Regions from separate parts of the Companilactobacillus farciminis KCTC 3681 genome, predicted to be linked through region 1. Evidence: riboswitches for the same ligand, from Rfam matches in the RefSeq annotation. Region 1 holds a riboswitch; the other holds the start of a gene.
What was found. A riboswitch is a leader RNA that binds a small molecule or an ion and turns the genes downstream of it on or off. The one in region 1 is predicted to bind lysine.

Region 1 (16,046 bases):
GGCATCTGGATCCGGAACTAATTTTTGACCAGTCTGTTGCAAGTATTGGTCAACGATTGGTTTGAGATCAACGGCCCATTCGTTAACACCTTTGCAGTTGTCGTTTTCATCATGCATTGCTTTGTAATAGTGCATTACGTGATGATCTTTGTCTCCACCAGGTACTGGCATAGAAACCAAATCTGTCTTGCCACTTCTCAAGTCATAGATAACTTGTTTAACATGCTTCATAACACGTTCGATATTAGGGTGAACTTTATCTAAAGCATCCCCAACTTGAGCAGGAACACGTTTAGCTAACATATCCTTTGCTTCGCCAACTTTGTTGTAGTAGATAAATTGATTATTTTCATCAACGTAAGTCAATTCAACAGGCATAGTCTTTAGGAAGTAGTTCAATTGATCAACTGTCAACAGGCCACTGTCCAATTTGACGTAAGTGCCACCTTCAACGGCGTTAACTTTCTTAGCAGCTTTGTCCAACCAGTCGTCATCGTTCATGTCGATACCTTGAATAGTTGTGTCAGTTCCCTTCTTAGCGGAAAGGTCTTCATCTTGATAGCCGTTTGATTGACTAATCAAGTTGATAACTTTGGCAAATTTGATAAAGTTTTGCAAAGTAGTTTGTAAGAAATCAACTGTTCTTTGGTCCTTCAAGTCACCATTTTCGTCAAAAGCTGTCTTAACGTCGCCTAATAAGAATTCATTACCAGGCAAGACAACCGCATTAACACCGGGTGCTTCAAGAATTTGTCTCAAATGTAGTTGGGCACGTGATGACCCTTGAGTATGATATGAAGCTCCGACGATCATAACAGGTTTGCCGTCGAAAGGATGTACTTCATAAGATAGCCATTCGATAACGTTCTTCAAGGCTACAGGAACAGTGTGATTGTGTTCTGGAGTAGCAATAATAACACCATCAGCGGCTGTGATTTTCTTACAAAGATTTTGAATAACCGGGCTATTTGTTTGGTCGTCATCTTGGTTGAACATTGGTACTTCATTGATATCCAAGACATCGACGTCGATTAGTCCTGTAAAATGTTTGGCGATAAAGTTTAATAATGTACGATTATATGATTGATCAGCGATTGATCCTGCAATTCCTACTAATTTCATATTACCCCTCCTAGTCTTTGTCCCATGAAAATGCGGCAGCCTTTTGTTTTGTAACGTCTTTAGCATTATTCAATTGTTTAGAAATATTAACGAATTGAAGAAAGTCTTGGAAAAGACCGTCTAATTCTTTAACAACATCTTTATCCTTTAAGTCACCATTATCATCAAAGGCTTGCAATGAATGTGCCAAAAGAAATTCTGAACTAGGCATAATTCTAGCTTTTAACTCTGGTGAATCGAGGATTTGACGTAATTGAGCTTGGGCACGTGATGACCCGAGAGATCCATAAGAAGCACCGGTAATCATAACAGGTTTGTCGACGAATGGATGGATTCCATATGATAGCCAAGCTAAGGCACTCGACAAAACGGCCGTTACAGAGTGATCGTATTCAGGAGTAGCAATAATGACACCGTCAGCGTCCTCAATCTTTTTGGCAATATCCTTAGCCAATTGAGGAACGTACTTGTCTGCACTCTTCTTGAAGATTGGCAAATCCTTGATTTCAACTAATTCAATTTCAGCGAAATCCTTGAAATGTCTCTTCATATACTTCAATAATTCACGGTTGGTTGATTTTTGGGAATTTGATCCCACAATAGCGATAAATTTATTCATAGCATTAATCATCCCACTTCTATTTTATTGTCATGTTAATTGTAAAATGTTTCACTAGGTAAAGCAATATAATTATGTGATTGTTTTCATATAGTATAGTTATATTTTCTTGAAGACGTCTTTCAATCCACTAGTTACAAAGGTTTCCAAATCTTTAGTAATAAAGACTGCTTCAATTCCCTTTTGTTCTTCAATCAAATCCATGCCACGTTTTATACCTTGATAAAATCCAATCGTTGACCAAATTTCGCCGTCGATCGACTTGTCGCTAATAATCGTCACACTGGCAAGGTTGTTCTTGATTGGATAACCAGTCTTTGAATCAAACATGTGGTGATATTCATGGCCATCAATTACCAACTTGCGTTCATAAATACCAGACGTTCCAATTGATTTTTCAGGAATATGCACGACACCTAAAGGAACATCTCGCGGTTTAATGGGATTTTGAATACCGATATTCCATAACTTGTCCTCATGCAAACTATCACCGACTAACAAAACATTGCCACCTAAATCAATAATTCCAGTCTGAACGCCACGCTTTTGCCAGAGTTTTTTGATTTCGTCAGCGATATAACCTTTGGCAATACCACCGAGGTCGATCTCCATACCCTTTTCTTGCAAAAATACGCTCATTTTGGCGTCGTCGAGGATTATTTTCTCTGGGTCGATAATTTGTAAGCGTTGCTTGATATCTTTGTCACAAGGCTTGTTAGCACCCTTAAAACCAATTTTCCACAGCTTGACCAAAGGTCCGATTGCTACGTTAAAGCCTAGGTGCTTACGACTGACTAAAACAGCTCGTTTGATTAGACCATACGTATCTTCTGGTACCTGAACTGGCTTGATACCGGCGTTATGATTGATCGACATGACCTCTGATTGGTTGCGATTGACGGTCAACTTATCTTCGAAGTTTTGAATCAACTTGTAGCCAGCTTCTAAATCGTCTACACCGCTAGGTTCTGCTACTGACAAATTGATCACAGTTCCCAATGCATAATAGCTCTTGTTAATTAACCCCATTGAACTTTCCTCAATTCATAAAAAATTATTTTACGATAGTGAACATCCTCTATCATAGTCTTTTGTGTCGTTCTCGACAAAGGTAAGTTATTCACAATATCCATAAAAAGAGTTATATTAATCCTAACATTTAGAGGAATTGGAGTGAATGAAATGTTTGAGGATTCAAAATTAAATTGGAACGCAACTTATGACGTTATCGTTTTAGGATTCGGTGGTGCTGGTGCTAGTGCTGCTAGATTTGCGGCTGACAACAACGCCAAAGTTTTGATTACTGACTCAGCTCCAGAGGGTCATGAGGGTGGCAATACTCGTTATGCTGGTCAAGTTATTTCATCAGGTGACAATTTAGATGATTTACGTAAATATTACGAAGATTTAGCTTTCCCATTGTCATATGACAAAGATTTGATGGAAACTTTCGTCAAAGGACTCTATGACATCCCTAATTACCTAGAAAATTATCTCGGCGTTAAACCATTTATCATGGGCAAACACCCAGAATCACCTGTATCTAAAGCTTTGTACTTCATGGCTCACGAATACCCAGAATTCCGTGGTCAAGCTACTCACGAATTAGTTGCTGTTCACGAAGGTGTCGCTGACTCTGCTCTTTGGAAGAATCTCCGTCAACAAGTCTTAGACCGTGCTGACAAAATCGATGTCTTGTATCAAACACCTGCTAAACACTTGATTCAAGATCCCGAAACAAAGGCTATCGTCGGTGTTCAAATCGAACGTAACGGCAAATTGCTCAACGTTAAAGCCAACAACGGTGTCGTCATGGCTACTGGTGGTTTTGAAAACAATCCTGAAATGGTCGAAAACTACCTCGGCGAAACTAGTCTAAATCCTATCGGTTCCCTTTATAACAAAGGTATTGGTGTCACAATGGCTAGTGAAGTCGGCGCTAAACTTTACAACATGAACAACTATGAAGCCTACGGTATTTTCCACGGACTAACTCCTAAACCAGCTAAGGGTCAACGTTCACAATTCTTGCCATTCGACTGGCCTGCTTTCCACCAAGGCAGCTTGATTGTTGTCGGCGATGACGGAACTCGTTACTTCGATGAAAATGAAATCCACCGCCACGGACACATTCAAGATCACGGCAACTGGAGAATTCCTCTAGCACAACGTCATCCATATGTTGTCTTTGACCAAAAGAAGTATGACGAACTAAAGAATGACAAGAACGCCCCTTACCCAGAATTCTTAGACTCAGTCGTTAAAGCTGATGATTTGAACAGTTTAGCTGAAGTTATGGGTGTTGACGCAGACAAATTGGCAAACACTATCAAAGACTTCAACCACTTTGCTGATATCAAACGTGACTATGCCTTTGACCGTGATGCCGATACTTTGACAGCCTTCGATGATGGTCCTTACTACTGCTTAGCCATGGTTCAAGGATTGTTGAATACACAAGGTGGTCCTGTTCACAATTCCAATGCAGAAGTTGTTGACGTAAACGATGAAGTTATCCCTCACCTATACGCTTGTGGTGAATTAGGAAGTTTGATGGGACGCCAATACAACGGTGGTAGCAATTTAGCTGAAAACTTGATTTTTGGTAAGATTGCTGGTGAAAATGCTGCTAAAGAAAAAGACGTTGAATCTGTCAAAGTCGATGCTAATACTTCAGCCAGTGTTCACGAAGAAGGTTTGGGATCAGACGTTGGCGAAGAACATTTTGAAACTAACGACAACCAATATATCGGAAAATCAACTGCTGGTATGGGAAATGAAATCGTCGTTCGTGTCACTGCCAATAGCAAAGACGACATTCAAGATATCGAAGTTTTGAAGCAAAGTGAATCTGACGATTACGGTCTCAAAGCTGTTAAGGAATTGCCAAAAGAAATCGTCGAAAAGAATACGGTCGATGTTGATACAATTTCTGGTGCTTCTGCTTCAAGTAAAGCTATTAAAGAAGCTGTTTCTAATGCTTTGGAACAAATTAAATAACCTGAATATTAAAGTCATTGAGTCATTTTTCTTGAAAGATGGCTCTTTTTTTTGGAAAAATCTAATTAAAAAGCTCTCATAGAATGAGTTAACACAATTTCATTCTATAAGAGCTTTTTAGAATTTAGTAACGTGGTATACCAACAGAATACTAATCTATAGTCATTCATCAAAAAAATTATTCATCTTCATCATCTGTAAATTTCAAATTTATTTGTTGAGCACCTTTTTTGTGTTCTAAGACTTTTTTCACAGTATACTTGCTTTTTAAATTTCCTTCTTTACTGATGTATTGCTACGTTTGGAGTTCAACTTTCAATAAATCAGTAGATCCAAATTGTTGGAAATTCTTTTGAATTGATTTTATGAATTCGGAATCTTCAATATCGGCAAAAAATTTCGTTATACCATCAGAGAATTTCCACTTTTCACGTTTTAAATCCATGCTTATAATTTGAATAAATATAATCTTTATCGTGACATCTAAATACTCTATTTCATCCATTGATAGCCAATAACCTTTCATTAAGAAAAATAAAAAGGACACCGCTAAACGATGTCCTTCATGGGAGGTATTTCATAAAATTATCAATGCCGTGTGCAGGAGTCGAACCTGTGACCGCCGGTTTACGATACCGATGCTCTACCAACTGAGCTAACACGGCTTAAAAAAATACACCTAATTCCAATGAACTAGATGTAATATATTGAGACACCTAGGTATTTCCTAAGTATTTATAACTCCGGATGTCAGACTCGAACTGACGACACCCTGATTAACAGTCAGATGCTCTACCAACTGAGCTAATCCGGAATAATTCAATAGCTCTTTAACAGAACTATTAAATCTTATCAATTTATAAGCCTCAGGTCAATAACTATTTGGCATTTTCTTTAGTAATTTTTGTAACTCCACCCATATATGGCACTAAAACGTCTGGAATTGTTACAGAACCGTCTTCGTTTTGGTAGTTTTCCAAAATAGCGGCAACTGTACGACCAGCAGCAAGTCCTGAACCATTCAATGTGTGAGCTAGTTTTGTCTTACCATTTTCGTCACGATATCTGATGTGAGCACGACGAGCTTGGAAGTCTAGACAGTTTGAACAACTTGAAACTTCACGGTACTTGTCTTGAGCAGGCATCCAAACTTCAAGATCGTAAGTCTTAGCAGAACTGAAACTTGCATCCCCACTTGAAAGAACGATTACGTGATATGGAAGTCCTAGTTGTTTAAGGATATTTTCAGCATTGGCTGTCAATTTTTCTAGTTCATTGTACGATTCTTCAGGTTTTGAAACTTTAACCATTTCAACCTTGTTAAATTGGTGCATACGAATCAATCCACGAGTATCACGACCGGCAGAACCAGCTTCAGAACGGAAACAAGGTGTCAAAGCTGTAACGTACTTAGGCAAGTCTTTTTCATCCAAAATCTTGTCAGCAAAGTAGTTTGTCAAAGGAACTTCGGCTGTAGGGATCAAAGTCAATGGATTTTCATCAACCATAACCGTGTAGACATCTTCAGTAAACTTAGGGAATTGACTAGTACCAAACATGGCATTGTTGTTAACCAAGTATGGAGGGATTACTTCTGTATAGCCTTCTTTTTGGTGTTGGTCCAACATGAAGTTGTAAACAGCACGTTCAAGTCTAGCACCCATACCAATGTAGTAAACAAAACGTGAGCCAGAAACTTTAGTAGCTTGTTCAAAGTCTAAGATTCCTAGTTCTTCACCGATATCCCAGTGGTGTCTTGGTTTGAAGTTTTCCTTAGGAACGGCACCGACTTTTCTGATTTCAACGTTAGTACTTTCGTCAGGACCAACGGGAACAGAATCGTCAGGAATGTTAGGTAGACGAACTAAGATGTAGTTCATTTTGCCTTGTGTTTCTTCAAGATCAGCATCGATTTTCTTGATATCGGCACCAACTTGTTTCATAGCAGCGATTTCGTCACTAGCATCTTCTTTATTGCGTTTCTTGTTAGCAATTCCTTGAGAAACCTTATTTCTTTCTTCCTTCAAAGTTTCTGTCTTAACTAACAATTCACGACGTTTTTCATCGTATGAAAGCAATTCGTCGATTTCTTCACTAGTAACGCCGCGTGAAGCTAATTTATTTTTGATCCATTCAGGGTCTTTTCTGATTAGCTTAATGTCTAACATAAATTCATCCTCCATTATTTGTGAACTTGCACGATTAGCCTATGTAACTTGTTTCCTGCAGTATAGCGGAAACGAGCTACTCAAGGGCTAGCCGTCCTTGTTCCGCTCTCTAATATAAAAAAAGGTCGAAACATCCCAATAAAGGGACGAATCGACCATTCGCGGTACCACCCAGTTTCAGAGTATACAAATACCCTGCACTTTCAGATTTTATCGGATCAACCCGAACGGAATTACCCGTTGCCAGAATGCTGGAATAAAACCTTGACGATTTTCACCGACCATCGTCTCTCTGAAAGGTTTGTGAGTAGGCACTCTCTTAGCTTTATATTCATTGTTAATCATAATTTAAAATGTTCTAAATATCAACTAGTAATGACCACCATTTTTAGTAGCTTCAACATCGATATCTTCTAGCTTCAAGAACTTTGTCTTATGCTTGACCTTGTAATAGATCCAACATACGAACAAAATAATCAAACCACTGTAACTGATCAAGAGACGGCCAATATTGAAGTCAACCATTGAACGCACATCTTGACCAATAATAATGATGATACCTAGGATGATGGCTAAAATTGGACCAAATGGGAACCACTTAGCTTTGTACTTCAAGTCATCAAGTTTGTAGCCTTTGTACAAGTAAGCTTTTCTGAAACGATAATGAGAAAAGGCAATCCCAATCCAAGCGATAAATCCGGTCAAACCACTGGCAGCAACCAATAGTTCGTAGAATGAATCACCATACAAACTAGTGAATAAGGCTGCTCCACCAACTAAAGCAGTTAGTAGAAGTGAAAAGACTGGCACACCACGACCATTAGTTTTTTCAAAAACCCTTGGTGCCATATTATTTTTACTCATTGACCAAAGCATACGACTGGCAGCATATAGTCCTGAGTTAGCCGCAGAAATAACTGATGTCAAAATAACAGCATTCATAATTCCGGCAGCTAGTGGAATCCCAACTTTCTTGAAGACAATCGTAAAGGGACTGATAGCAATATCACCAGCGTCTGATCCCAAAAGATTTGGACTAGTATAAGGAATCAAAGCACCGATAATAGCAATAGACAAAATGTAGAACAAAAGAATTCTCCAGAAGACTTGTTTGATAGCCTTAGGAATACTCTTTTCAGGAGTTGCTGATTCACCCGCTGTGATACCGATCAACTCAGTACCTTGGAAGGAGAACCCGGCAACTACGAACACGCTTAGAATCGCTGGAACGCCTCCAACGAAAGGTGCTTTCTTATATGTATAATTTGTCAAGCCAACAAAGTTTTGATTTCCTAAAATTCCTAATATACTTAAGACGCCGACAATCAAGAAGATGATAACGGCGGTAACTTTGATTGATGACAACCAGTATTCAGTTTCACCAAATGAACCTACAGAGATAAAGTTGATTACCAATAGAACAATCATAAAAGTCAAACTGATTTTCCATGAGGTCCAGCTTGGGAACCAATATTTTACAACTAAAGAAATTGTGGATAAATCGACCGCTAGAGTAATCGCCCAGTTGAACCAATAATTCCAACCTAACGCAAAACCAAAAGCAGGATCGATGAATTTGGTAGCATATGTCGCAAATGAGCCGGAAACTGGCATGTAAGTTGCCATCTCTCCCAAACTAGTCATCAAGAAGTAAACCATAATACCAATAGCCACATAAGCTATCAAGGCACCTCCAGGACCAGCTGTTGAAATTGAGGAACCACTTGCCACAAACAAACCGGTTCCAATTGACCCACCAAGTGCGATCATCGACAAATGACGGGTCTTCAACGACCTATTCACATCATTATTTTCCATCTTTCATTCCCCTTTTTGGATATAAAAAAAATCCTTATTATCAGAGGAACTACCGACAATAAGGATTATAATTATCCCATTAATCAATAGCTCAACGAATTAGAGAGTGTCTTCGTTTGCCGGCAATATTGCGGAAACGAGTCGCGAATAGCAGGTCCCTGTGCTTTTGCCCAGAACCCGAATGCCATTCTCCACTCTCTAAAATCGACAGTCCACCACCTATTAAGCAGCAGCCCAATCAAATTACCAAGTAGGGATAATTGATTTCGGCAAACTTTCCTTTCATATCTTTTCAAAGTACCCTATCCATACTCCAAAATATTAATAATAAAGATTGCACCTCTATCTGATTACAAAACATTATAAATAAATGTTAAGATAGTAGCAAGTAGTGTTTCATTTATTATTAAAATATTTTAATTAAACGTTACCGGGGGAAGACAAATGTTGGAGCAAATTTTCTTAGTTAAGCAAGACGTAGAAAAATACCGCATGCTTACTGTAATAAAATCTTTACCTCCTCGTGAAGTAAACTTAAGTAACATTAGTAATCGACTGCAATTCACCTACCAAAAAACGTATAATATTTTTCAAGCATTATTGGAAGATCTAGCTGATGTCGCTCCCGATATTGACCCTACCGACACAAAAATCGAGTCAATCGACTTCAGAAAAGTTTCCATTGATACTTACCGACTATTTTTGGTAAAAAACTCAGTCGTTTTCCAAGCCTTCAATTATGGTTTGACTAATGCCAATCCGTCATTTGAAAGCTTTAGTGACGAACACTTTACGAGTAAGTCCACTTTAAATCGTAGAATGTCCAAATTCAGAGCCTTTCTCAAAAACTTTGGTCTCAAGATTTCCAACTCGACACTTGAAATCAAAGGTAATGAGAAAAACATCCGTTGGATGGCATACTACGTCTATTGGTATACATATCACGGGCAAGAATGGCCATTTAGTTTGATTCAAGAAAACTCAATCGACCAGATTATTGGTCGTACCGATATTACTTTCGACAACCCGATCGTACACTTCCAATTAAAATATTTTCTAGCAATTTCTCGGATTCGCTTGATCAAACGTCACTATATTGACGAATTGCCATATTACAGCGATGTCTTTGGTACCCAAAATCTGGGCGAAGATATTTTGACGCAAGAAGACTATCCAATCGTGCCAGTAACTGCTTTGGACAATGAAAACAAATTGGTCAACCTCTTCAGAAGAACTGCCTTCCAACCTAGTGATACCTCATTTGAGCAACCAATCAACGCTAACGCCAGAATCAATCCGAAGTTCTATGCGCTCGTTTATCACTTTATAGATTTCTTGAAGGAACATTATCACGATGATATGTCGCTCTACCACAATCAAAAGACTTTGAAACATATTATGACCTATGTAACGCGTGATATCGTCTTCTATTACATCATGGCGCCTTATTCTTTGATGCATCTGGATTCGATGTACCCTAATGAAGATAGCGAGAAGAACTTTACCGACTTGTACAAAGACGTCTACACATTCTTCTCTAACATCGATCAAAATGAGTTCCCCGGAATTTACAACGCTGCCGAGTTGATTTCTAAAGACTTATATCAAGTTTTGCCTAGTTATATCTCCACCATTCGTGCTGAAGATATTATCAAGGTCAAAGTCTTGATTGATCCTGGTAATCAAACCGCTGAAGTTGTTTTGAGAAATATCCGGACTTTGGACTTCGTGGAAATCGTTCCTAGCAATGTTTTCGATGATGTCGATGTATTGATTACTTCATTGGATGTGTTGCCTTTGGATATCGAACGCAAGAAGTATCCTGAGAACTTGAAGGTTATTCCTTGGGATATCTCTTCAACGCGTCCTGATTATATTTGGCTGTTGATTCAGTTGAACCAAGTTTATGTTAAGAAGATCAAGACTAAACAAGAGGAAGAAAAGAAGAAAAAGGCATTGTAGTGCTATACTGCCGTCGTCCGCAAAAGCCCTGTGATTGGCTGGAACGCTGCCGGCACTATTTTGAGCTTTTGCATGGCCCCAAAGACGCAAAATCTCAAAACTAGGCCTTTCACTAAGCGATAAATCGCTAAGTGAAAATTTGGCGGCTGAGCCATCACAGGGCTTTCGCTCCCGACTAGATAGTTCTTCTACTTCTTAATTACGTTAAAAATCAAAATAGCTCTATAAGGATGCAGTTTACAACATTCTTATAGAGCTATTATTTTGTCTAATTTGTAATTGAATTGACCAAGGTCCAATTTAGTGTTCCTTGATATTTACCTGCAGGAGAAATTTGATTCTGATCTGGTTCTAGTAACAGGCCAGTATCTTTAGTCCAAGTGGCTGATAAGTCGCTAACGGTTTTGTCTTGATACGAATTCAAGTCTTGAGCTATCAACTCATCTGAACTGGTCAACGGTTGGGTACTTGCTTGGCTCTTTTTATAAACCAAATTGCCATGGAAAGATTTGCCGTTTAGTGAGAATCCATTCGTGGCTACATCTAGTTTCCAAGGAGATCTAAGACTTGTTACAGTCAAATCAAAATCGCTTTTTCTATCGATATATTTCTTCATTGTTTGATAATTAATATCTTGAAAGTCTAAATCTTTTGAAACGTTCAATTTCAAAATTTTATCAGGGACTTTGTTGCCTTCAATTTTAAACTGAGGTGTACTCGTCGTTTCAATCGCATTGCTTCCTTTGAAAGTTGATGGGGCTGGTGAGACGGTTATTTCTTGGCCGGTTGAATTAGTGGCGGTTCCGTTCAAAACGATGTCAGCGCTCGTATATCCACTATTAGCGTTGATTGTTCCGAGGTCCTTAGTCAAAGTGTAATTCAAAGTACTATTGGTCATCCCTTTGGCGTCGGAAATCGTAATGGGACTACTACTATTGCCATTGGCATCTTTATAAGTGATAGTAGCCGTGCGGTAAGTAACGTCCGTTGGTAAATTCAAACTCGAGACGATGTCTTGCCAGTTTTCACGTGAGGTACTATCCCACTTCAAGTTGTAGTCAAAACTCAAATTATCGCCATTTTTGACAGTATTATCGGTTGAATCGTCAGTGATAGTTTTGTTCAAATCATTATCAGTCAATGAAGCAGTCGCTGTGGCAGTGGCTAGTGCGGGGATTGATTCGAAGACGGCTAGTTTACTGTAATTAGCCTCAGTATTGTTAGCACCCGTCAAGCCCCAGTAAACTTTTCCATCAGTTGGATTGCCAAAAGCACTCGGATCAACGGGAATAGTTTCTTTGACTTCATCGTAGTATTGCGTTTGGCCAGTATTAGTCGTCCCGTCAGGATACTTGTCGTTGTAATCGTAGCTGACAGTAGCGGGATTGCCATTTTCGGCTGGATTCCAAGTGAAAGTCAAATGATGCCAGTAAACCGGATTGCCATTTGGGTCGTTAGCATCAGTCAAGTGAGTTCTCGTCGGCGCCGCTTGATAGGTAGACAAAGCTTTACCTTTATTGGAAATACCAGTTAAATAAGCCCATTCACTTCCGTTAGCAATCGTAGTCATATTGGCTATCAATTTCGTGTCATCACCACGAATACTATCCAAATCCAGAGCTTTATAAGAAATCGGATTTCCCGGATAAGTCAGATTGATTAAACCGTAAGGACTGCCGGTATTTCCTAATACCAATGAGTGAATCGAGCCACCAAAATCTGTATTCAACAAGTTCAAATATCCAGGATAAGTCTTTGGTGGAGTGTCATTACCATTAGTAGTATCAAAGCCATTCAAGGTGTAGTAAATAGATTTTTTACCAGCAGTGTGGAGAAAATCTTTATAAGTTACCGCTGATTCAGCGATTTTAAGCGGATCTTGCAATTTATTACCCATCAAAGTATTGTCTTGGGCCTTAAAATTCAAAGCAATACTGTTACCGACCGCAGATTGAGCAGCTTGTTCCGGCGTATTGGTCGTAGCTCCAGAACTTGAATCTTCACCCCAGCTCCAATTTCCAAGCACATTAGTACCATTAGAAGTAATCTTGGCTGTATCGGCACCCATTGAACCTAAGGCTTGATATCCAGCACCCATAGCTGAAGTTTTTCTGGGGTCATTTTGAAGAACCAGTGACATCCCCTCACCATTGGCAAAGACATCAGCACCATCGCCTGAGCCAAAATAAAGCCAGACGGAGACAGTTTGCTTCTTATTGATATCAATATAGTTATTATTGCTATTCTTCGACCAAGCAGCTCCGACAGCTCCTGGGGCACCACTTTTAGCCATATCTAACACACGACCATTGTGCTTGTCCGAAGTGTCATTAGCATTGTCATAAATCGTGGCAGAATTATCCGTATAAGCGTAATCGCCATCCTCAGACGAAGTTTTTTCAAAGTTCCCAACATCAAAGTACTTGGAAATATCCAAACCAACTGGTGCATCGTTAATAACGTCGGTGTCAGTATCTGCTAGAACCACTTGAGCAGTAAACGGCATGAGCATAATAAATAAAGCCGATATAATAGCCAGTCTACCTTTATTACTGAACGTATCGCGTCACTCCCTCAATTATCTCTATTCTTATAATAGTTCATAATTAAAGTGTTGGGCGTTAATAAATAATAAAATTATTTTTGATTATTGAATTATGAGAACAAAAAAATCGCCTTACCAATCAAAATTAGTAAGACGAGTTTTATCTATTTCTTATGACGTTCTGAACGAGTACTACCTGATCTTGAATCTTTTGATTTGTCAGGTTTCTTAGTACTTCTCATATTAAGTTTGCCACGACCTTTAGTCTCGCCGTTGCCTTTATTACGTTGTGAGTAATAGAGGTACATCCAAACTACGACCGCAATCAAGACGATAATTCCGACGATGATTCCAATCCACTGTTTGTTATTGGACTCTTGCTTTGGTGCGGCAGCATCATTGACGTTATCAACTTGACGTTGTTTGACAGTAATATTGTAATTAAACGACTTTTCAAAGCCAGAATCGTTCTTCAAAGTAATGTGTGCTTTGTAAGTTCCAGCATCTAACTTCTTCACCGGAATAAAGTAGTTGAATTGCGAATTAGGAGCGATTTGAAGGTTATCTGCACTGTAGTTGGTCTTCTTACTACCATTAGTGATTTCAGCCTTCAGAGACACTTTATTGATGTTTATCGGTGCTGTATTGTCCAAGGTGTAGGCAATTCCTGTTGAACCGGCTACGGCCTTTGGTGCAGCGGAAGTCAAATGCATATCAGGCATGACACCATCGTCTTTGGAGCGCAAAACTACCCCTTTGACGTAGCGAACTTGATTCTTGATATTGATATTCTTAGATTTCGTTGGACTAACTGAAGCTGTAGTCGTAACACCACCCAAAATAATTCCTGCATATTCAGAATCAGGTGACTTTACTTTGAACTCGACCGTCTTATTTTCACCAGTAGCCAAGTGGACAGTCTGTTTACGTTTGCCCTCGACTAAAGATGTCAAAGATGGCAGTTTTGACTTGTACAATTGAGCATTGGACTTATCATAGCCAATCACACCGGAGTCCGCCGTATAAGCGTTATTGACTTCAGCCGTAACCGTGATTGATTTACTACCAGTATTGGCAATCAAAACTTTCAAAGTCTGGTCTTTGTTAGGCTCAACCTTGAGATCAAAGAAAGATTCATCCTTGTTGATTTGATTGTCTGGTAAAATTGCCTGAATCGCATAGGACTTATCAGGCACAGCTTTGACTGTTGTCGCGAAAGGTAAAAATGTCGCAATTAATAGTAATAATGTGGAAAAAAAGACAATTATTCGTTTCTTCATACTTTTAACTCCTACCTGAATGCCATATTGCCCAGAAAATTAGGAAAATCAACGATACTAAGACGCAGACGATTAAAATATAAGTCGTTGTCTTATTATAGATCAGACCCTTACAACGCTTGTTAATGTCATTAGCCTGATCTTGGGTGATGGTATAAGTTTTGTGGAACGTCCAAGTAGCCTTCCCACTTCGAGCCGCACCTTTGACGACATACTTCCCGGCTTGAATTGGGGTTGTATTTTGATCAAAGTCAACTGGAATACGAGAATTTGGGGCTACTTTAGGATATGTGAGATCCGCTGACATAGTTTTGGGACCTAAGTTGAATCTGTCATGCGCATCTCCCGTTTGTGGGTATGAAGACATATTATTGATATTCACCGAAGGAACGAAATCAGTATCTTTAGTCTTAGCCTCAGTACCAGTACTTGTACCGGTATTATCACTATTTATTAATACTGATCCGTTGGAACCACCACCACCGCCACCTAAGCTGGATTCAGTGTCATCTGACTTACTGGCGACTACCGCAACCGGTGCTGACCTGTCAGCGCCACCTCCTGTCGTGCTGTTGGATTCGGCGATTACATGTGTAAGACCAAATCCTCCAATCACACCCAACAATATAACGGCAATTGCGAAGAAACCGACTACTCGCTTTTTGACATTGAGACTTTTTCTAGTTCTCATTCTTTTTTTCATATAAAAAACCTCTTCATCAAAAGTCTGTCTGTTTTCTCCTTACGCTTTGTATAGTACCATCTGTCTACCTCATAACTAGTCCGAAATTGTTAAGAATTTCTTACAAGAAGTGAATCATTTCTTCAAAAGGTAGTATTTGACCAGATTCGACTGCATTGCGTATGGAAGCGCTTGATTGACTTCATAAATGTATTTAAACCCTAATGATTCCAATAAATTCTGTGGTGCTTGGTTATCTTTTTCACTTGATGCCCAGATCTCGGTCAAGTTCAAATCGTTGAATCCGTACTTAATCAACAGTTGAACTGACTCTTTGGCGAAGCCTTGTTTGCGAAACTTCCTATTAACTACGAATCCTACTTCCCTAGTCAACAGCAAGTCGCCACTTTCGCCACGCTTATTCATTTCCACTATTCCGACCATCTGATCAGTGTCTTTTTTGGCAATTACGAAGGCACCGTCTCGTCTTTGATACATTTCTAATAAACTGTGGGCAAAATTTTCGTCGGTCGTATATTCTAATCCGGCTAAATCATGGTTAGTTTTGTCATATACCAATTCAAAGAATTCAGGAAAGTCTTTTTTTTGAAAATCTCGAATAATTATTTTATTTCCTATTAAATTCATGGCTATATTCCTTGTCTCCCCAGTCTAATTTCTGGGTTTTTGATTAACGGTCATTTATAATAAATTTAGTTCGAATAGAAAGGTGTGATTTGTATGGATTTAGATTTTAAGGGACAAACAATTACTACTTATGGTGATCCTTTGACTGTAGGTGAAAAGTTCCCTGATTTTACTGTTCTAAATAAAGATAACAACGAGGTCA
Region 2 (16,046 bases), 370 kb from region 1:
GTCCAAGAGTGATTTCAATTCACTTTTGGCCTTATTGGCAGCATATTCTTCTAAGGTATCGCCACCTGTTAGCATCAACAACACGATCCAACCGGCCCAGTATTGTCCTAAAACAATTGTAGCCACAATAGCCGTAATGGCTAACAAATCAATCCCAAAGTTACCAGATTTCAAAACTTTGATCATATCAATAAACATAATCAAAGCTAATAACAAACCTAAGATACTGATAATCAATTGGGCATAATTAGGCAAATGGAAGATAAATTCCAAAACCGCCGCAATGAAACCGATAGCCAAAGTTCCATATAGTTTTATTTTATCTGAGTTCATGACAACACATCCCTCCGATTATTATCTTTACCCAGATTATAACTGCTTTCAAAAGTTTTTTAAAGGCTTTTCTGGAATGATTCTCATTTAATTATCATTTTTAATAAAAAGTTGTAATAAGCTACATGAGTAGATTTCATGCCATGAAATTAATCTGGAAAGAAACTGATTTAGCTAATATTATGTCTTATTTAGGTCAAAAAAGGCAAAGAAAATAGCATCTATTTGCTTTTAAAATAGATGCTATTTATCAACTGATAATCTTATTTAACTAATTTATCCCAGATCACAACGCTGCCACTAGCCAAAGACTTTGGTACATCAATGATTCTTTGATTGGATGAGCCTCTGAATTGTAACGATAGATCTTTTTTTCTGAGTAAGAATCGTCCGTCAACTAAGATATCGATCAGCGATAATAATTCTAATTTATCAGAAGATTCTTGCATCATCTCATCCCAAGAGTAACCTGTCCAAGACCAAATATCTTTGTCATGTCCGAATTCTCTTCTGATTCGTTTGCATAACGATAGACACACTTCAGTATTCAAGAAAGGTTCTCCACCTAACAACGTTAGTCCTTGCACATAACTTTGACTCAAATCTTTGATAATTTGGTCTTCTAATTCTTTGGTATAAGGTTTACCGTAACGAAAATCTTGAGCGGCAACGTTATAACACCCTGGACATCGAAAAAGACATCCTGATACATAAAGACTGCATCTGACTCCTTCTCCATCGACGAAATTAAACGGTTTATAGTCTGCAATTCTTTTAAGACTGTGGTCCGCGCTTAACCATTCTTTGGGAGTCGGATTGTTTGGTTCTCTCATGCTTAGCCGCATTTTTAATCATCTCCGAAGTCATATTCTTTTTCCGTGAAGCAATTTCTATGTGTCGCCCGTGAATCATCGGTCTTTGTTGAGGATTACCCAAGTATCCACAAGTTCTCTTTACGACATCACAAAATTCCGGATTATTATTGCCACAATCTGGACAGGCAAAACCTCTGGCAGTCGCATTAAATTCTCCTTGAAAACCACACTTAAAACAGTGATCAATTGAAGTATTAGTTCCTAAATAACCTACATGATCATAAGCCCAATCCCACACAGCTTCCAAAGCCTTAGGATTTTGACGGAGATTAGGATATTCGCAATAATGAATAAATCCACCCGCAGCATATTTAGGAAAGACTTCTTCAAAAGTCAATTTCTCAAAAGGATTTGGATGTTTTCTGACGTCAAAGTGAAAACTATTTGTATAGTATTCTTTAGCTGTAATATCGGGAATGGAACCAAACTTCTCTAAATCATCTCGACAAAAAGTATCAGTCAATGACTCTGCTGGCGTCGAGTAAAGACTATAGTGGTAACCACTCTCTTTGGCCCATTTAGCGCATTTTTCATTCAAGGCTTTCGTGATGCTTTCGGCAAAATCATGCGCCTTGGAATCTTGTTCCCAATCATTGCCAAAGAATCGTGTACAAACTTCATACAAGCCAATGTATCCTAACGATACTGTTGCTCGACCATTCTTGAATAATTCGTCCACTGAATCATCTTTTTTTAGACGTTTGCCAAAGGCACCATACATATACAGTAACGGTGCATTCTCAGGTTTCGCCTCTTTAGTTCGCTTGATTCGATATTCTAAAGCAGTATGGCAAATTTGCATTTTTTCTTCGAATATTTCCCAAAATAGCTTGATATCACCTTTTGATTCCAAAGCAATTCGTGGTAAATTGACCGTTACAACGCCTAAATTCATCCGACCCGAATTAACTTCTCGACCATTTTCATCTTGCCATCCTTGTAAAAATGAACGACATCCCATCGGCGTCTTAAAACTGCCAGTGATTTCAACAATTTTGTCATACATCAAAAGATCTGGATACATTCTCTTAGTAGAACATTCCAAGGCCAATTGCTTTATATCGTAATTAGGATCTTCAGGACTCAAATTCAACCCTCGTTTGATCGTAAACGTCAGCTTAGGAAAAATTGCCGTACGATGTTCCTTACCTAAGCCCTTGATTCGAATTTCTAGAATCGATTTTTGAATAGTACGTTCGATCCAACTCGTTCCTAAACCGAAATTTATCGTCGTAAACGGCGTTTGGCCTTGCGATGAATAAAGAGTATTGATTTCGTATTCAAGTGCTTGCATAGCGTCGTAAATGTCTCTTTTCGTCTTTTCTTTAGCAAATTCAATCTGCTTATCTTCGACAATCCATTTTTGAGCATCCTTGAGGTGTTTTTGATAATTTAACTTCGCATAAGGCGCCAGTAATTGGTCGATTCGATTAGCTGAACAACCACCGTATTGCAACGAGGCAACGTTAGCGATGATCTGTGACATTTGCGCTGTAGCCGTTTGAATCGATTTGGGCGAAGACACCCAAGCATTACCGATTTTAAAGCCATTAGTTAACATCTCATCAAAGTCAATCAAACAACAATTAGTCTCTGGCGTCACTGGTGAATAGTCCAAATCATGCCAATGGATATCGCCACGCAAATGAGCCTTAGCTACGATGTCTGGCAACATTTTTAAGCCTAAAGCTTTACTTGCTACACCGGCCTCCAAATCACGCTGTGTGTTGAAGATATTGCTATCCTTATTGGCATTTTCATGCACCACTTGCTCATTGCGATTAAATAATTTCTCGATGTTTAATTTCACATTAGTTGCTTGAGCAAATCTTTCCTGTTCACTTATAAAATAGTCCTGATAAGATTTTGCAGCTTGATTCAAATTTTGAGCAATCAAACTATCCGTAATAACCTGGCGAATTTGTTTGGTTGTCATCAAATCAGCCGTTAAGAATTCAGATACAAAATTCTCAATCAAATTATCTTGTTGAACTCGAGACAAGTCCAACTTATCTAGCACAAATTCAATTTTATATGGATAAAACTTAGTCTTGAAGCCACTTCTTTTTTCAACTGGGATTTCTATCAATTGAGTTAATTGCGTGGTCATTTATATCTCCCCAATCTTTAATCTATACAACCATTTTATAAAATTTTAAATAATAAAAAAGACTACCAAATACCATATGTAGGTGTTATATAACACACGCATACAATATATAGTAGTCTTATTTTTGTTTTCTAAAAAATATCATTGAAACGACTTCACAAACAGCCGTTATAACTTTCAAATTTACTTAACAGTACTGAATTTCTCTATGCTCAACTATTTTCAATAAAATAAATCTCATAGCGTTGTAATGATTCAAATCATTCTTTTTCACGAGCAAAATAAAATGTGACTGCCGCATAAATAAAGACGATAGCAGTAATAAATAGATGTACTCCATAAAGCGTCGAATTAGTTGGGCCGTTGGAAATGTTATTGAAGAATCCTAAAGCATTAATATCAGTAAAGTAACTGATGAAATAAATTGTCGTCATGTAGATCAATTGTTGCGATACATTTCCAACACAAGACAACTGATACTTGATCAAGAAAGCTCGTTCGGAATCTAAATCAGGATCAGTATAAAGTGCGTCATTCAAAATTCGATTATCGGTTCCGACAAATACGGCTAATAAGAACAAGCCAACAAAGTATGTGTAATTAAACAATGCCAAAACTAAACCTAGCAACAATAAAGGATAACGCCAATTTTGACGTTTTTTCAACAAAGCTGGTCCTAATTCAAAACCGACCAGATAAAGCGTATAAACTAACATCAAAGTATTGAATTTGAAGCGAATCGTACTGTCGAAGATGGCATACAGCATTACGTAGTTCATGACCACCCCACGATTGATGGCAACCAAACTGACTGGGAACATCTTTTTATGAACCCCTAATTGATAGTATGCGAGGATCAAGAACAAGACGATAGCAGCAATGCTGATTGCTAAATCAATCGTATTGGAAACTTCTTTTAGACGCGTATAGCGAATGATGAATAACAACATGACCAAACTCGCTAACACGATCAAATTAAAAAACGAATTGATTCTAAACTTAGGTTTCTTCTCTAAGCCTTGATAAAAGGTCAAACGGTGCGTAACGTTCATGCCACCGACCATCGCAGTAAAGAATAAGAAAGCTAACAAAATAAATGACAAGTTCAACAACTTAGTCTTCGTAGCAATTAGTTCAACAATCAACAATAAGATAATCGTCAAAACCATCGACAAAGTGTGCATTCGATTGAATTTAAATTCTTTATCCATCTTGCCACGAGAACGAACCGTCAAATAATATGGCCAGATCCAACTAGAAGCTAGACCTAAGAACACCCCACCAATAATACCAAAAACTGGATTGCTAGCTCCTAGCATGCAAAGCGAGCCAATCACACCAAACAGATTCGACATCGATAGCATCGTCGAAGCTGGCAAGGTAATAAAAGTCGTCAATAGCATTCCCAAAGCTCTAAAAGTATAGAGCATTAAAAATGGCAACGCAAAGACAAAAATATTTTTGTTTTGGTTATATAACGTCAAACAGAAAAAATACGGAATCGCAACTCCAGCGTTAGCCAACAGGTCTAAAACGCCCTCATTAAATACATTCATTATTCGCTTCATTTTTTTCTCACCTGAAATTAAATGTCTCCTAACATTTTAACAGAAATAGCAAAAAAAATATGGAACGCAGGCTTATTTCTGCATCCCATATTGATTTTATTTACTTTACACGAACCAAATCGTCGGCAACTAGTCTTTCAGCAATTTGAACTGTATTCCAAGCGGCACCCTTCAATAAGTTGTCAGAAACGACCCACATATTGAAAGCTCCATCATTTTCCAAATCTGGACGAATACGACCAACAAAAGTATCACGACTATTTACAGCATTGATAGGCTGTGGATAAACTTGATGCTTTGGATCATCTTGCAAGACAGCTCCTGGGGCATCCTTGATCAATTGTTGAATTTGTTCAGTTGTAGCTGACTTATCCTCAACTTCAATATAAATTGATTCACCATGGCTAATTGGCACTGGCACTCTGACACAAGTTGCTGTGACTTTGATCTTAGGTGAATTCATATCGCCTAACATGATCTTCTTAGTTTCATGGATCATCTTCCATTCTTCATGAGAATAAAGATTATCTTCCAAAACATCGATTTGTGGTAAGAGGTTGAAAGCTAAAGGATAATGCTCCTTATCGCCCTTCGTTGGAAAAATGTCGGCTTTCATGTCTTTACCATCTAAGTAATCTTGTGCTTCAGAATACAACTCGTTTAGAGCACTTTGACCAGCACCACTGGCAGCTTGATAAGTTGAAACAATAATTTGCTTCAAACCAAAAGCTTTTCTGATTGGTTCTAGTGCAACCATCATTTGGATAGTTGAACAGTTAGGATTGGCGATAATGCCGTGATGATTATAAAGTGCAGCTTCGTTCACTTCTGGAACGACCAATGGAACATCTTCTTCCATTCTAAAAGCACTAGTATTATCAACACAAACAGCGCCACGTTTGACAGCTTCTGGTAAAAATTTCTTGGAAACTGCTCCACCAGCTGATGCCAAAACTAAATCGACACCATCGAATGATTCGGGTTTGGCTTCTTCAACGGTCACATCTTGGCCCTTAAATTGTAAAACCTTTCCTGCTGAACGACTTGATGCTAATAACTTTACTTTTGAAACAGGAATAGTTGATTGTTCTAATTGTTGAATTAAACGCGTTCCAACGGCACCTGTGGCACCCAAAATTGCTACTGTATATTCATCACTCATAAATCTTCATCCCTTAAATATTATTTATAAACTCTCTGTGAACTTTCTCAAGCGTTTCATAGCTTCTTGAATATCTTCCATTGAAGCGGCGTAAGAAATTCTAAAATGACCTTCGCCACCTTTACCAAAGGCAACACCTGGTGTTACACCAACGAGACCTTCAGTGGCCAATTTATCGGCAAATTCAATTGAACTCAAGCCGAATTTTTCAGGAATCTTGGAGAATGTGTAGAAAGCACCTTCTGGCAAGATTGTTTCATAACCCATATCGTTTAGTTGATCAACTAAGTAATCACGACGTTCTTGGTAAATCTTCTTCATTGCGATTGGATCATCGATACCATTCTTCAAAGCTTCTTCAGCAGCAAATTGAGCTGGGTTAGAAGGAGCTGTAACGGTAAAGGCATGCATCTTGTTAGCTTGTTCAACAAAATCTTTTGGTCCAGCAATGTAACCGATACGGTAACCGGTCATAGCATGTGACTTAGATAGACCGTTGATCAAAATTGTTTTACCTGGCAAAAGTTTTGCCATTGAGAAATGCTTGTGACTGTATGTCAATTCAGCATAAATTTCATCGGAAACAACGTACATGTTCTTGTCTTTTACCACATCAACGAGTTCTTGCAATTGATCTTTTGAGTAAACAAAGCCAGTTGGGTTACCTGGGAAGTTTAGCATCAAGGCTTTAACCTTATCTTCGCCTTCTTCTTCAATAACTTTAGCCAAATGTTTTCCAGTCAATTGGAAACCGTCAGCAGTTGTATCAACTTGAATTGGGATTCCACCAAGGATCTTAACAATCGGAATGTATAGAGCAAAAGTTGGTGTAGGAATAATCACCTTATCACCGGGGTTAATAATGGCGGCAAAAGTATCAAAGATTGCTTCTGTAGCACCAATAGTTACGACAACTTCTGTTTCAGGATCGTATTGAAGATCGAATTGTTTATCCAAGTAACCTGAAATAGCTTCTCTAAGACTCAAGAAACCTTTTTGGTCTGAATAATGAGATTCGTTTTCCTTGATACTCTCAATGGCAGCTGCTTTAACGTGTTCGGGTACATTAAAGTTTGGTTCGCCAAGAGTTAATTTAACTAGACCAGGAATCTTTGCAAATTTTTCAGCAAATTCTCTGATCATTGATCTACCCATTGGGGCAATCGTTTCGTTTACTACATTTTTTACTGATGAATCTAATTCTGGCATTCTTCAACACTCCTTAAAAATTAAATGTAGTTTAATTCTAATACAAAACTCACTAAATTATTAGAGTTTTTGTAATTTTTTGAAATAATTTCTAAATAATTTGTTCGAGACCGATTACTAAGTGATCCAATTTCACCACTTCATTGATAGCTAACTTTACACCAGTCATAAATGATTGACGGTCAGTCGTACTTTGCGAGATAGTCAAAGTTTCGCCAACCCCACCGAAGATAACTTCTTCATCGGCAACAAAGCCTGGCAAACGTAAGGCATGAATCTTAGTCCCGTGATAATCGCCACCACGGGTCTGCAATGGATCCTCACTACTGTGTTGAACTTGGTCATGACCTCTTGCTTCATAGATTAATCTAGCAGTATTTAAAGCGGTTCCTGAAGGTGCATCGATTTTATCTTCATGATGCTTTTCAACGATTTCTGACTCTTCAAAATACTTGGCTGCCACTTGAGCAAATTTCATCATCAAGACAGCTGATAATCCAAAGTTAGAAGCAATAATACCACCAAGATGCTTTTGATCAGCTAACTTCTTTAATTCAGCAGTTTGTTCTTCACTCATTCCACTAGTTCCAATGACTGGACGTATATTGTGTTCAATAGCAAATTTCGTGTTATCAAAAACGGCACTCGGAATGGAAAAGTCGATCCAAATATCGGCATCCGTTTCAATATCAGTCAGTTTATTAAAAATTTTCACATTTTTATCAAGGCCATAACTCTCAGGATTTAAATCGGTCTCAATGGGGTTGAACCCAGCAACTAATTGTAAATTATCAGAATCTTCGACCATTTTGACAGCCTTTTGACCCATCGAGCCAGAAAAGCCGGAAATAATAACTTTTATCATAAAAAACTCCTAAAGATCTAAAATTTTAAATAACTTAGTTTGTTCTGCTTCATTCAAAGCTAAGATTGGCAAACGACAGCCACCAACTTGATAACCAACGTGATTCAAAGCTGCCTTAACCGGTGAAGGTGAAGGATACATGAACAAGGCAGCCATCTTAGGTGTCAATTGACGTTGGATCTTGCCAGCAATTTGATAGTTGCCTTCTTCCAAAGCTTGATACATCTCGCTCATTTCTGTTCCATAAAGATGTGAAGCAACTGACACAACACCATTAGCACCGACAACTTTAGCAAAGAGTGCTTGAGCGTCCTCACCACTATAAACGTTAAAATCCTTTGGTGCATGTTCAACGATATATTCTAAGTCTTCCATCGTATTGCATTGCTTTACACCTTGAATGTTAGGATTCTTGGCCAATTCAACAACAGTTTCTTTTTCCATCAAAACACCGGTTCGACCAGGAATGTTATAGATCATAATTGGCAAAGGCGAATTCTTGGCAATCGTTTCAAAGTGAGCTTTCATCCCACGTTGATTAGGTTTGTTATAGTAAGGCACTACAACTAAGGCCATATCGATTCCCTTGATCTGACTGATTTTCTTAATAAAATCAATCGTCTGAGCAGTATTGTTACTACCGGCACCAGCAATGATAGGAACACGACCGTCAACAATTTCAACAAACTTTTGATAAAGCTCCAACTTTTCATCTTCAGTCAAAGTTGGCGTTTCACCAGTCGTGCCACCAACGACAAAGCCTTTACTGCCTGTAGCTAGTAGATGTTCAGTCAATTTTTTCAAGGCTGAAAAATCAATCTTTTCATTATCATCAAACGGCGTAATTATCGCTGTCATTAAATCAACATTTTCAAACATCTAATCTTCCTCCAAATCCATACGATAATTTAAGAAACCGACCATCGCATCAATCCCCTTTTTGATTGCAGCTTCATGTGGCAAGAAATCCGCTGAATGAAGTGCACCTTTACTATCGACACCGAGCCAAAACATTGTTCCAGGAATCTTGTTGATCAAGTAGCCAAAATCTTCACCAGTCATTTTGGGCTCAGTTTCTTCAAAATCAATTTGAGAATTATTCTTCATATAATTAATAAAACGTTTCGTCAAAGCAGGATTATTTTCGACTGGATAATATCCACCTTGATTGTATTCCACTGAAATTTCACAATTAAACGACTTCTCTAAACCTTCAGCAATTTCTCTGATACGTTGACGGATAAACTCAATCATGTCTTGAGTCAAACCTCTGATCGTACCTTCTAAACGAGCTGAACCGGCGATAACGTTACGAATCACGCCAGCTTCCATCTTGCCAAAAGTAATCACGCCACATTTTACTGGGTCGATACTCCGAGAAATCACTGTTTGCACTTGTTGGATAAAATTGGCTGCAATTACAACAGCATCATTAGCCAAGTGCGGATAAGCAGCATGACCACTCTTACCTTTGATAGTGACGTTTACTTCAGTCGTTCCAGCAAATAAAGTACCATTGCGACAACCTATCACACCAGTTTTTAGTTGGGCATTGTCATGAAGACCATAAAATTCATCAACGTGAAAATCTCCAGTAAATGCTCCTAAATCATAAGCAACCTTGCCGCCACTATCGGCTTCTTCAGCTGGTTGAAAAAAGAAAACCAAATTATCAAGTGGTTGATGCTCACTGAAATAATTTAAGATTCCTAATCCAACTGTCATATGAATGTCGTGACCACAAGCATGCATCACGCCTGGATTTTTTGAAGCATAGTCCAAACCATTTTCTTCAGTTACTGGCAAAGCGTCCATATCGCAACGATAACCAAGATTGCGCTTAGGATTTGATCCTTTGACTAACACCAACAGAGCAGTTGGTAGTTCTGGTAGCTCTTTAATTTCCAAATTAGTCTTGTCAAATTGCTTTATCACTTCGAGAAGATAGGCATGTGTTTTCACTTCTTGCATCGATAGCTCGGGAATAGTATGCAAATGTCTTCTTATTTGAATTAATTGCTCCTCTGTCAAAGCCATAATTATAACTTCCTTAAAGTACTCTCAATTTTAGTTTTATCAGTTGTTTTTTGATCTTTAACTTTGAGAACTTTAGCAGGAACTCCGGCTACAACTTCATTTTCAGCAACATCTTTAGTTACGATAGCACCAGCACCGACGACCGCATTGTCACCAACTTGAACACCTTCTAGAACGACTGCATTAGCGCCGACAATAACGTTATCACCAATTCTTACTGGTTGAGCAGAAGCAGGTTCAACGACACCAGCCAAAACAGCATTAGCACCGATGTGAGAATTCTTACCGACAATGGCACGACCGCCAAGGACAGCTCCCATATCGATCATGCTCTTGTCGCCAATTTCTGCACCGATATTAATAACTGCGCCCATCATGATCACGGCATTTTCACCGATTGAAACTTGATCACGAATGATAGCGCCGGGTTCGATTCGAGCATTGATGTGTTTGATATCTAGCATTGGTACGGCTGAATTTTGAGCGGCTGTTTCAACATAAATATCAGTAAAATCATTATCTTTTAAAATTGGTTCAATTGCTTTGTAGTCTCCGATTAAAATTGCTAAATCATTACTCTTAAAAACTTTGACATCTGAAGGAAAATTCACATTTGAAACATCCCCTTGAACATAAACTTTAACAGGGGTAATTTTCTTAGAGTTTCCTATATAATTAATAATTTCTTCTGCACTCATTTTTTTCATAAATCTTTCCTCCAATTAATAATCCAAATCTAAACTAGTTAAATCTTGATAAGTTTCTCTTTTAACGACTAACTTATCTTGACCATCTTCAACGAAAACTACTGCAGGTCTAGGATTGCGATTGTAATTCATTGCCATCGAATATCCGTAAGCACCTGTATCTAACATTGCCAAGATATCGCCCGGCTTTGTTTTTGGCAATTGTTGTTGATCAATCAAGATATCACCTGATTCACAATACTTTCCAGCTATGTGAACCGTTTGTTCATTTGGTTGATCCATCTTATTAGCGATAACAGCTTCATATTTAGCTTGATACAAGGCTGGTCTGATATTGTCGCCCATGCCACCGTCAACTGATAAATAAGAAGTTAGATTAGGAATATCTTTTCTTGAACCAACGGTATAAAGTGTATAACCTGCAGGTCCAACGATTGAACGACCAGGTTCGATCCAAATTTCTGGAACTTCGTTGTTTGTTTTCTTCAATTCATCAGCAATTTGTCCAATGAATTCGTCAGCAGTGATTGGATCATCATCTTCGTTATAGCTAATTCCAAAGCCACCGCCAAGATTGATAACTTTAGGCCAATAATTAAATTCAGCTTGGAATTTCTTGGCAATTTCCATCATCTTCTTAGCTAACATGACGAAACCTTGTGTTCCAAAGATTTGAGAACCAATGTGAGCGTGGATACCAGTAAGTTCCATATTCTCATCATCCAAAACTGATTTCATAGCCTTATCTGCTTGACCAGATTCAACATCGAAACCAAATTTGCTATCAGTTTGACCGGTTTGATCATATTTATGCGTGTGTGCGGAAATTCCTGGTGTCAAACGCAACATTACTTTAGTCGTAGCTTTTTCTTGTTTTAAAATCTGTGATAACAAGTCGATTTCGTGGAAATTATCCAACATGATCACACCGACATGTTCTTTGACTGCCATCAACAATTCATCGTAAGACTTGTTGTTGCCATGGAAACTAATTTTTTCACTTGGAAAGCCAGCACTTAATGCGGTATACAATTCACCACCAGAAACAACGTCGATATGAACATCTTCTTGTTTCATTACTTGGTAGATAGCTTTAACAGCAAAAGCCTTACTAGCATAACTAATTTGATATTTTAAATTATTCTTTTCAAACGCGGATTTAAATTTTCTTATTTGGCTACGGACTTGAGAAATATCAAAAACATAAAGCGGAGTTCCATATTTTTTTGCTAACTCGACACTATCAACGCCACCAATCATCAAATGGCCATTTTCACTCTTTAAATCATCTATTATCATAATCACTGCTCCTTTTACCAAATAAAAAAGATCTCCTTGCTTAATAACAAAGAGATCCATAAATAATCTGCATCAATTTTGTCATAAGCTCAACGTGACCGACTATTTGATCACGACAGTTCGTATCATCTTCTAATACGCCCCAGCTCGCTAAATCCTGTAAAATTTAGTGCTTCGGCAACTTCCCCTTTCAATAAGTTCATAGCTCTTACAGAAGCTCCCTCATTTACTCATGTCGATTGCGACCTCTTTTGTTGGTATAAGATTATAACAACACTCATAATACGTCAAGTGATATTAAAAATATTCTCATATTTCTAATAATTAATATTTTTTTCTTGTCATAATGGGGAAAAATGATACACTCATCATTAAAAACTATTTAATTTTAGAGGTGTAAGTTATGAAGGTCGTTAAGTTTGGGGGCAGTTCCCTCGCAACCGGAGAACAATTTGAAAAGGTCATTAATATTATTAAAGATGACTCAGAACGAAAGGTGATCGTAACTTCAGCTCCCGGAAAACGATACCACGGCGATACTAAAGTTACTGATTTGTTAATCGAGTACGCTAATGAAGTTATCGAAAATGAAGATCATACTAATATTATCAAGGAGATTATCTCAAGATATCACGAAATAAGCGACTATTTTAAACTTGATGATTCCGTCATAAAACTTCTAAAAGATAAATTAATCAATTTGGCTAAAGAAAATTATTCGGATAATGAACATTTAATGGCAGCATTCAAAGCTCACGGTGAATTTCTCAATGCTATTCTTTTGAATGAAGTTTTGAATTCCCAAGGCATTAAATCAGTTTTCGTTGATCCTAAAAAGGCTGGCATTATCGTTCATGGACAACCAAACGATGCCGATATTTCACCAGATACTTATCGCAACTTAGAGAATTTTGATGTACCAGAAGACAGTCGCATAGTCTTCCCAGGATTCTTTGGATACAGTCAAGATGGCAGTATTTTTACCTTCTCTCGTGGTGGTTCTGATATCACTGGAGCAATGTTGAGTCGTGGATTGCACGCAGACTTGTACGAAAACTTTACTGATGTTGATGCGATTTACGTTGCTAATAATCACGTTGTCAAACATCCACAAGCAATCAAGAAGATGTCCTATCGAGAAATGCGAGAACTATCTTATGCGGGATTTTCAGTCTTCCAAGATGAAGCCATCATTCCAGCGGTCAAAGGACAAGTTCCAGTCAATGTTAAAAATACCAACAACCCTAGTGCTGAAGGGACTTTGATCGTTCCTGAACAATTTTTATTCAATCCTTCAAACGAAATCACTGGGATTGCTTGTTCCAAACGTTTTTCAGCCCTTTATATTCATCGCTATTTGTTGAATAAAGAAGTCGGCTTTACTTTGAAACTCTTGCAACTCTTTTATAAATACAATATTTCTTACGAACACATGCCTTCTGGTATTGATGATTTAACAGTTATTTTCGACCGTACCAAACTGGACAAAACTACTATCAGCAACCTTTGTCACGATGTCAAAGAAGTCTTGCAACCTGATTACCTGGAATGGATTGACGACTATGCTATCATCATGGTCGTTGGCGAAAGCATTGCTCACAACGTCAATACGATTGGCAAAATTATCGACTCACTAACTAACAACAATATCGCCATCCATATGATCAACCAAGGTGCATCACGAATCTCCATTATGCTAGGCGTTCAAGAATCGGATGCCGACGAAGCCGTCAGACAGATTTACAAAAAATTCTTCAATTAATGAGGTGAACAAGTTGGTAAAATTACTCAAAGTTCATGGTTCAGAAAACAAATTTTTCATCCTTGATCAAACTTTATTAGAAACTCCCCTACCCGATGACCAATTAAAAGCTCTAGCCATCAATTTATGCAAAAATACACTCGGTGGTGCAGATGGACTCTTAGTCGTCGACACTAGTGAAAATTGTCTCGGAAAGATGCGTGTCATCAATGCTGACGGTAGCGAAGCCAAAATGTGTGGTAACGGTCTAAGAACAGTCAGCCGTTATTTATCCGAAAAATATCAACTAGATGAATTCAAAGTCGAAACACTTGAAGCTCCCTTGTCCGTTTCAAAAGCCGATGACTTTTATAAAGGCGTTCCTGCTTTTAGCGTCGAAATTGCTCCTATCTCCTTTAACAACACGGACTTACCTTTCAGCTATCAACAAATGACTGAAATGATCGACCAAAAGGTTCCTGAATTTTTACTCGATCAAACATTTTCTGCTGTGGCTGTTCCTAATCCTCATCTAATCAGTTTCGTACCTGAAATCAATGAAGATGACTTAGGAACCCTAGGAAAGACTCTAAACTCCACTAATCTTTACTTCCCCGAAGGCGTCAACGTCAGTTTTGCTAAGATACTAGATACCAATGAGCTATTCGTGCAGACCTATGAACGTGGCGTTGGCTTTACAAATGCCTGTGGAACTGGTATGTCAGCTACTAGTTTGATTTTTGCCTTGCTTCACGCCAATGAATTCGATCCAACACAGGATATTTCAGTTTATAATCCTGGTGGCATGGTTAAAACTCACGTCAACCTAAATTCTATTAAGGAACTCAGCGAATTGCATTTAATTGGCAATGCTACCTTCACTCACGAAATTCAACTCAGTGAACAGGATCTACACAATAATGATTTAAGCAATTTGAAAGTAACTGAAACTGGTGAACAAAAAAACTATCAAGCCTTTGTTGATAGTATTTCTAAGTAACTATTTGGTTAGTGGAAATATTTTTAATATCAACAAATCAAAAACCTCTATTTGGAGTGATCATTCTCCAAATAGAGGCCTTTTTTGATCTTGAATTACTAGATAACGATAAGAAACGTTATCTAGTCGGTAATAATTTTTTTGATGCAAAAAAAGACTTATGAGATTAATCTCATAAGTCTTAATAAGTAGTGCGCCTAGTAGGAGTCGAACCTACAACCTTCTGATTCGTAGTCAGACACTCTATCCAATTGCGCTATAGGCGCATATCAACAACTCAACGGTATTAATTATATCATATACATTGTAATAGTGTATACATTTTATAAAAAATAATCGATAAGTTTATAATCCCTGGAGCAAGCCGATAAAAAATGTCTCTGCAACGACTGCAAAGACATAAAGCTTACGGAGAGTAGGGGTCTCCACAAGAAATGCCCAACGGCTTACTGCAACAACTAGTATAGCGTACTTTTATTACCGTGACAACACCAATGACAACAAAAGGTTATTTTTTGTTTGTTTCTTCCTATTATATTGTGTTTTTCATTTTTCTAAGTGAAATGGCTCAATTTCATTTATTCTAACATTTAGACTTCAATCAATCCATTATCATCTTTAACAAATAGATAATAAGTAGTTCCAAAATAAAAAAGCTCTCACCCAATATTGAGTGAGAGCTAATTGTTCTGAATCTTGATTATTATTTACTTTATGCATTAGTGTATACATTAATTCTATCTAGCCTTTAAAACCAGATCCAGAAGTGTACTCGAACGGAATGTATTCATCCGTAGCTATTCTAGCCATCGGAATGCCGTTAATAATCTTGAATCCATCAATTTTAAAAGATTTGGTAGTGCTGACAGACGCATTCTGTACACGCTTTCCTTTCTTATTGAAGACCGGTGCCGGTGAATCATCAATATATTTAACGATAATAAAATCCTTAAAAGTCGTCTTTGAAAGAGGAACAAAAATATCAGTAGCAATTTGATAATGAGGTTCATTATTTATCAATCTAATATCTGAACTCTTCCAAGTTGATCCTGCCTCATACGTTTCAGGTCGTTCAATGCCTAATCTGTCCACTGGATGTGTTTGTTCAGTTAATTTGATAACATTTTCTACTTTAGGCTT

Region 2: another riboswitch for lysine. It lies ahead of lysA (diaminopimelate decarboxylase); the one in region 1 lies ahead of LF20184_RS02645 (amino acid permease).

Annotation. Positions count from the first base shown of each region.
Region 1 is NZ_CP017702.1:553,680-569,725, reverse strand. Features, by position in the region: gene LF20184_RS02685 (NAD(P)H-dependent oxidoreductase) at 1-1,122, opposite strand, end outside; gene LF20184_RS02680 (NADPH-dependent FMN reductase) at 1,133-1,741, opposite strand; gene LF20184_RS02675 (FAD:protein FMN transferase) at 1,841-2,770, opposite strand; gene LF20184_RS02670 (FAD-binding protein) at 2,924-4,741, shown strand; gene LF20184_RS02665 (hypothetical protein) at 5,037-5,267, opposite strand; tRNA gene LF20184_RS02660 (tRNA-Thr) at 5,334-5,406, opposite strand; tRNA gene LF20184_RS02655 (tRNA-Asn) at 5,483-5,555, opposite strand; gene serS (serine--tRNA ligase) at 5,620-6,909, opposite strand; gene LF20184_RS02645 (amino acid permease) at 7,279-8,727, opposite strand; lysine riboswitch at 8,901-9,080, opposite strand; gene LF20184_RS02640 (helix-turn-helix domain-containing protein) at 9,172-10,689, shown strand; gene LF20184_RS02635 (hypothetical protein) at 10,958-13,195, opposite strand; gene LF20184_RS02630 (DUF916 domain-containing protein) at 13,399-14,514, opposite strand; gene LF20184_RS02625 (WxL protein host-binding domain-containing protein) at 14,519-15,217, opposite strand; gene LF20184_RS02620 (GNAT family N-acetyltransferase) at 15,332-15,844, opposite strand; gene tpx (thiol peroxidase) at 15,938-16,046, shown strand, end outside.
Region 2 is NZ_CP017702.1:919,131-935,176, reverse strand. Features, by position in the region: gene LF20184_RS04485 (heavy metal translocating P-type ATPase) at 1-333, opposite strand, end outside; gene nrdG (anaerobic ribonucleoside-triphosphate reductase activating protein) at 597-1,166, opposite strand; gene nrdD (anaerobic ribonucleoside-triphosphate reductase) at 1,108-3,318, opposite strand; gene LF20184_RS04470 (hypothetical protein) at 3,579-4,886, opposite strand; gene LF20184_RS04465 (aspartate-semialdehyde dehydrogenase) at 4,987-6,048, opposite strand; gene LF20184_RS04460 (aminotransferase class I/II-fold pyridoxal phosphate-dependent enzyme) at 6,073-7,257, opposite strand; gene dapB (4-hydroxy-tetrahydrodipicolinate reductase) at 7,349-8,122, opposite strand; gene dapA (4-hydroxy-tetrahydrodipicolinate synthase) at 8,132-9,001, opposite strand; gene LF20184_RS04445 (N-acetyldiaminopimelate deacetylase) at 9,002-10,159, opposite strand; gene dapD (2,3,4,5-tetrahydropyridine-2,6-dicarboxylate N-acetyltransferase) at 10,162-10,866, opposite strand; gene lysA (diaminopimelate decarboxylase) at 10,882-12,165, opposite strand; lysine riboswitch at 12,243-12,424, opposite strand; gene LF20184_RS04430 (aspartate kinase) at 12,569-13,927, shown strand; gene dapF (diaminopimelate epimerase) at 13,941-14,906, shown strand; tRNA gene LF20184_RS04420 (tRNA-Arg) at 15,099-15,172, opposite strand; gene LF20184_RS04415 (GH25 family lysozyme) at 15,648-16,046, opposite strand, start outside.